2 regions of the Rhodoferax sp. LS1R11 genome follow, and region 2 is predicted to be linked to the other one. Evidence: predicted binding sites of a transcription regulator. Region 2 holds the regulator's gene; the other holds the start of a gene.
The links. The regulator HrcA, encoded in region 2, represses chaperone genes, less so after heat shock. The targets are predictions, from matches to a motif close to TTAGCACTCNNNNNNNNNGAGTGCTAA.

Region 1 (3,408 bases), on a different contig from region 2:
ACTACCGCCATGACGCACCGCACGCCGAACGCGCCCATCCCAGCGAGGAGCATTTTCTTCCCTTGCTGATCGCCATGGGGGCCACCACCGAGACGGACGAAGTGGGCGTGTTGCAGGGGGGCGTCAGCAACGGCGTTCTATCAATGGAATCTTATGTATGGGGACTTAAATGATGAACACCCAATTTGATTTGATGTTTCTGGCGAAACATCCGCAGCCGGCGAATCCCAAAGCGCTGTTGCTGCTCTTGCACGGCGTGGGTGGCAACGAGACCAATCTCGTCAACCTGGCCCACACGGCAGACCCGGACACGCTCGTCGTCATGCCACGCGGCCCCATCACTTTGGGCGCGGGACAATACGCTTGGTTTCGAGTGAACTTCACCAGCGCGGGTCCGGTGATCGTCGAGACCGAGGCCGAGCAAAGCCGCCAGACCTTGATCCGATTTGTGGAGAAACTGCAGCAGTCCTACGGCATTGCACCCCAGAAAACGGTGATTGCCGGATTCAGTCAAGGGGGTATTTTGAGCGCCAGCGTTGCGCTGAGCGCGCCACAGCGCGTTGCCGGGTTTGCGATCTTGTCGGGGCGAATCCTGCCTGAACTCAAGCCGCACATCGCCGACCCAGCGCAGTTGAAAAACCTGCGCGCATTCATTGGGCACGGCGAGTACGATAGCAAACTGCCGGTGGTATGGGCGCAGCGCTCAGAGCAAGTTCTCAGTGACTTGGGCGTGGCACACCTGTCCCGGCGGTACCCGATAGACCACACCATCAATGCCCCTATGCAGGCGGACTTTTTGTCCTGGTTACAAACCATCACGTTAGGGCCTTGACATGAAAGATGCGATCCACCAGGGCTACGCCAACCTTCGCAAGAGTGCGTCGCCTGCCGCCCCGATCGTGCTACTGCACATCGGCGACGACCAGACCTGGGTTGCATCCGGCACGGGCGTTGAACCCGACCAGGTGCTGCTGCTGGAGATGGGCGCCAGTCGGACATCCATCGATTTTTTTAAACACAATCCACCCTCGCCGCTTGAGATCGAAAACGCCATCATGGCCGTTGAGGACGAAGTCACGCGCGCCCGTGCAGTCGCCCAAGGACGCGCCCCACTTTATTCGACGGATGAACGGGTTGATGACATGGCCCACATGCTGGGCTGCCCGGATGGGTTGACGAGAACACTAAGCATTGAACAGGTGGAAAGACTGTTCGACCAACTTGCCGCCAGATCCGAAGGCAGGCCCGCATCGCAAGTAGACATTCCGGATGACCCCAGATTCACGGCGACCTTGTTGATTCTGCGGGAGTTCATGCATCACTTGAATTTCGACAACGTGAAGTTCATGCGAAATTTGCAGCAAATGGGCGGGCCAACCCACGATACACCTGAGTCAAGCTGATTCAGAAAGTTGTTGATGGAAAGTATATGGCTGCGAGGCTGGGAGGGCCCGAATTCATTTGGGAAACGGCAACAGTGGAATGTTTAATGGCGCAGAGTGGAAAGATCAGCGGCGTTCCGCAACTGGCTCCAAAACATGGGGTTTTACCCTGCCCCCTCTTGAATGTTTGCCAAATGCCCTTATCATTAGCACTCGTAGGAGTTGAGTGCTAGCAGGTTTGAACCGCCCGCATTTGCCTCCTCAAAATAACGAGCGCCAGCTTTTCCAAGTTGGCACTCTAGTTTTCAACCTCTGTTTCAAAACTCAAGGAGATCCCATGAAACTTCGCCCTCTCGCAGATCGCGTGATTGTCAAACGCGTGGAAAACGAAACCAAAACCGCCTCTGGCATCGTCATTCCTGACAGCGCTGCTGAAAAGCCTGATCAAGGTGAAGTCTTGGCTGTTGGTCCTGGCAAGAAAAACGACAAGGGTGAACTGCTCGCCATGAACGTCAAGGTCGGTGACCGCGTTTTGTTTGGCAAGTACAGCGGCCAGACCGTCAAGATTGACGGCGATGAGCTGTTGGTCATGAAAGAAGACGACCTGTTCGCAGTCGTCGAGAAGTAATTCTTCTTCTCTCCTTTCCTCTTAATTAACTGAATCTGGAGTCATCATCATGGCAGCAAAAGACGTAATTTTCGGCGGCGAAGCCCGCGCACGCATGGTTGAAGGCGTGAACATTTTGGCCAACGCGGTCAAAGTAACTCTCGGCCCCAAAGGCCGTAACGTGGTTCTGGAGCGCTCTTTCGGCGCCCCTACCGTGACCAAAGACGGTGTGTCCGTCGCCAAAGAAATCGAACTCAAAGACAAGCTGCAAAACATGGGTGCGCAGATGGTCAAGGAAGTGGCTTCCAAGACGTCTGACATCGCTGGTGACGGTACAACAACCGCTACCGTGCTGGCTCAAGCCATCGTTCACGAAGGCATGAAGTACGTGGCTGCTGGCATGAACCCCATGGACCTGAAGCGCGGTATCGACAAGGCTGTGTCAGCCCTGGTTGCCGAGCTGAAGAAGGCTTCCAAAGCCACCACCACGTCCAAGGAAATCGCTCAAGTTGGCTCCATCTCTGCCAACTCTGACGAAGCCATTGGCAAGATCATTGCTGATGCGATGGACAAAGTGGGCAAAGAAGGCGTCATCACGGTTGAAGACGGCAAGTCACTTGACTCCGAACTCGACGTGGTTGAAGGCATGCAGTTTGACCGTGGCTACCTGTCACCCTACTTCATCAACAACCCAGAAAAGCAAGCCGCTTTGTTGGACAACCCCTTCGTGTTGTTGTACGACAAGAAGATCAGCAACATCCGTGACCTGCTGCCTACCCTGGAACAAGTCGCCAAGTCCGGCCGTCCTTTGTTGATCATCTCTGAAGATGTCGAAGGCGAAGCCCTGGCAACTTTGGTGGTCAACACCATCCGTGGCATCCTGAAGGTTGTGGCTGTCAAGGCGCCTGGCTTTGGCGATCGTCGCAAGGCCATGTTGGAAGACATCGCCATCCTGACCGGCGGCAAGGTCATTGCTGAAGAAGTTGGCATGTCGCTCGAAAAAGTGACTTTGGCTGACCTCGGCTCTGCCAAGCGCATCGAAGTGGGCAAAGAAAACACCATCATCATCGACGGTGCTGGCGCTGCTGCTGACATCGAAGCCCGCGTCAAGCAAGTTCGCGTGCAAATCGAAGAAGCCACTTCTGACTACGACCGTGAAAAACTGCAAGAGCGCGTGGCCAAATTGGCTGGCGGTGTTGCCGTGATCAAGGTTGGCGCTGCCACCGAAGTCGAAATGAAAGAGAAGAAAGCCCGCGTTGAAGATGCCCTGCACGCTACCCGCGCTGCTGTGGAAGAAGGCATCGTGGCTGGTGGCGGTGTTGCACTGCTGCGCGCCAAGCAAACTGCTGGCGTCGTCAAAGGCGACAACGCTGACCAGGAAGCCGGTATCAAGCTGGTGATGAAAGCCATCGAAGCGCC
Region 2 (3,408 bases):
GGTCACCGTCACCAATGGCAAAGGCGTTTTGGCGCGGGTGGCAGCGGCACTTGCAACGGCAGAAGCAGACATCACCCACATTGACATGGAAGACGAAGCCGCACAGCAGGATGCTACAGACTTGCGTTTTATCATTGCCGTGCGCGACCAGACACAACTTGAAACAGCGCTGCGTAATCTGAGAAGAACACCCTCAGTACTCAAAGCCCAGCGGGCAAAGACAACGCGTTAATTTAGTTTAAATCTGGCTCAGGGTACTGAACATGAAGTACTTCGATTTCCACCACTCCAGCAGGCGTAAGCAACTGCAGCACATCCCCGGTTCGCGCTCTCAATAGCGTTCGGGCAATGGGCGACACCCAAGTCACTTGAGCATGTGAACTCTCTGCCTCATCAATTCCCAGGATAGTCACAGTCCGCGTCGCCCCCGTGTCTTCCATGTAGGTCACCGTCGCACCAAAAAATATCTGGTCGCTGCCATGATGAACTGCTGGATTGATGACCTCCATCTTCTCCACACGCTTGGTCAGAAAGTAGATTCGCCGATCAATCTCACGCAACCGCTTTTTCCCGTAGATGTAGTCTCCATTCTCCGATCGGTCGCCATTGCTGGCAGCCCAATGAACGATATCGACAATTTTGGGGCGCTCGTTGTCAATCAAGTCCAACAGCTCGTGGCGAATGCGCGCATAACCTTGAGGTGTGATGTAATTTTTCGCCCCAGCCGGCAACGATGGCAGCTGCAGCTCATCTTCATCTGCATCATCAGACTCTTTGGTGAAAGCCTTGTTCATGGCGACTCCAAAACTCAACGCTTGAGAAACCTTCTTGAAAGCAGAAGGCAAATAAGAAAAGGGCCTGTAACTTTACAGTTACAGGCCCTCACTTTTTGGTGCGGCTGGCAGGAATTGAACCCACGACCCCTTGGTTCGTAGCCAAGTACTCTATCCAACTGAGCTACAGCCGCTGAGAGATAAATTATAGCACTAAATAACTGGTGGGCCGTCACAGACTTGAACTGTGGACCAAAGGATTATGAGTCCTCTGCTCTAACCAACTGAGCTAACGGCCCGACCGAACCGCTGATTGTAAAGGCCTACTTGTGGTGACTCAGTGCGTTGCTGACTAATTTCGATGTGATATCCACAATCTGGATCATCCGGTCATAGGCCATGCGCGTCGGGCCAATGACTCCGAGGGTACCCACCACTTGACCATCCACCTCATACGGTGCACTGACGATCGACAAATCCTCGAATGGCACGACCTGGCTTTCGCCGCCAATAAAAATACGCACGCCCTCAGCCTGTCCAGCCACATCCAGCAAACGCATCAGCTGGGCCTTTTGTTCAAACAATTCAAATGCGCGTCGCAAGTGCCCCATGTCGTTCGAAAAATCGGTGACCGCCAAAAGATTCCTCTCACCTGAAATCACCACTTCATCCTGCGTCTCGGAAATGGCATCGGAACTCACGACCACCGCAGCCTGCATCAGACTGGCAATTTCGGAGCGAAGTGACTCAACCTCATTTTTCAACCGTTCACGAACCTGTTCGATCGCCAAGCCGACATAGTTGCTATTGAGGTAGTTGGCCGCCTCCACCAATTGGGATTGAGAGTAATCTGCCTCGGTAAAAATAACGCGGTTCTGCACGTCCCCTTCCGGCGACACGATGATGACCAGCAACCGTCGCTCTGAGAGTCTTAAAAACTCAATATGGCGAAATACCGACGAGCGGCGCGGCGCAATGACCACGCCGACAAACTGGGACAGACTGGAGAGCAGATTGGCAGCATTCGAAATCACTTTTTGCGGCTGATCCGGCGCCAGACTGTGCGATGCGAACTGCCCCTGATGCACCGTCAGCATCGTGTCGACAAACAGGCGGTAGCCGCGGGCCGTCGGGATTCGTCCGGCTGAGGTGTGCGGACTGGCAATCAGCCCCAACTCCTCAAGATCAGACATGACATTGCGGATGGTGGCGGGCGACAAGTCCAGCCCGGAGGCTTTTGACAGCGTGCGCGAACCCACGGGTTGCCCATCGGCGATGTAGCGCTCAACCAGCGCTTTCAATAACAACTTGGCACGATCATCCAGCATGAAGGCATTTTAGTGATGTAATTTGCGAATGAAATCTAAATTCCGGCATGTAGCACTGATTGGCAAATATCACGCGGTGTCTTCGGGTGCCGGCGGGGCTTCATCGCGTAGTGCGCTGGAAGACATCGCCCATTTTTTGCACGCCCGGGGTTGTGAGGTGTTTTTTGAACATGACACGGCGCACAACATGGGCATTGCGGGCTACCCGGTGTTGAGCGTAGCGGACATCGGTGCGCAATGCGATCTTGGGCTGGTGGTGGGTGGCGACGGCACGATGCTGGGCATAGGTCGCCAGTTGGCACATTTTGGTGTTCCGTTGATCGGCATCAACCAGGGACGACTGGGCTTTATGACGGACATCCCGTTTGACAACTTCAAGGCAACGCTTGCCCCGATGTTGCTGGGTGAATATGAAGAGGACCATCGCAGCCTCATCCACGCCAAAGTGATCCGTGACGGGCACTGCGTGTTCGACGCCCTCGCCATGAACGATGTTGTGGTGAACCGTGGTGCGACATCCGGCATGGTGGAGTTACGGGTGGAGGTGGATGGGCACTTTGTGGCCAACCAGCGGGCAGACGGGTTGATCATCGCCACCCCCACGGGCTCTACCGCCTATTCACTTTCCGCAGGCGGTCCACTGTTACACCCGTCCATACCGGGTTGGGTGCTGGTGCCTATTGCACCACATACTTTATCAAATCGGCCGATTGTCCTCGCCAATGCTGCGGAGATAGCTATCAAAGTAGTAGCAGGAAGAGATGCCAGCGCCAGTTTCGACACGCAGTCGCTGGCATCCTTGCTGCACGGTGACCGCATCGTAGTGACCCGATCAGAGCATCATGTGCGTTTTTTGCATCCCAAAGGGTGGTCTTACTTTGACACACTGCGCCAGAAACTGCATTGGAATGAAGGAGTAGCCTGACCGTGAGCTTGAAACGTATTGTCTTGCGTGATTTCGTGATCGTCAGTGAGCTAGACCTCGATCTGGCCAGCGGATTCACCGTCCTGACCGGGGAAACCGGTGCCGGCAAATCGATCCTGATCGACGCCTTGCAATTGGTGACAGGCGGACGAGCCGATGTGGGCGTGATCCGTGAAGGCGCCAATCGCACGGACGTCAGTGCCGAATTCGAATCGACCGCAGCGCTGAAGGCCTGGCTGGACACCACAGGATTTGATGCGGGCGACAGTCTGCTGCTGCGACGCACGGTAGACACCCTGGGTAAAAGCCGTGCCTGGATCAATGGCAGCCCCGCCACTGCCACGCAACTGCGTGACATTGGCGAGCAGCTACTGGACATTCA

Region 1: a site for HrcA is predicted at 1,589-1,615, ahead of groES (co-chaperone GroES). Genes of this name have one in related genera too.

What each region holds. Positions count from the first base shown of each region.
Region 1 is NZ_JBWMAW010000026.1:3,718-7,125, forward strand. Features, by position in the region: gene AC097N_RS20145 (DODA-type extradiol aromatic ring-opening family dioxygenase) at 1-173, shown strand, start outside; gene AC097N_RS20150 (alpha/beta hydrolase) at 170-832, shown strand; gene AC097N_RS20155 (hypothetical protein) at 834-1,403, shown strand; gene groES (co-chaperone GroES) at 1,720-2,010, shown strand; gene groL (chaperonin GroEL) at 2,060-3,408, shown strand, end outside.
Region 2 is NZ_JBWMAW010000003.1:85,659-89,066, reverse strand. Features, by position in the region: gene AC097N_RS05130 (RelA/SpoT family protein) at 1-232, shown strand, start outside; gene greB (transcription elongation factor GreB) at 234-794, opposite strand; tRNA gene AC097N_RS05120 (tRNA-Arg) at 891-967, opposite strand; tRNA gene AC097N_RS05115 (tRNA-Ile) at 996-1,072, opposite strand; gene hrcA (heat-inducible transcriptional repressor HrcA) at 1,097-2,101, opposite strand; gene AC097N_RS05105 (NAD kinase) at 2,130-3,026, shown strand; gene recN (DNA repair protein RecN) at 3,029-3,408, shown strand, end outside.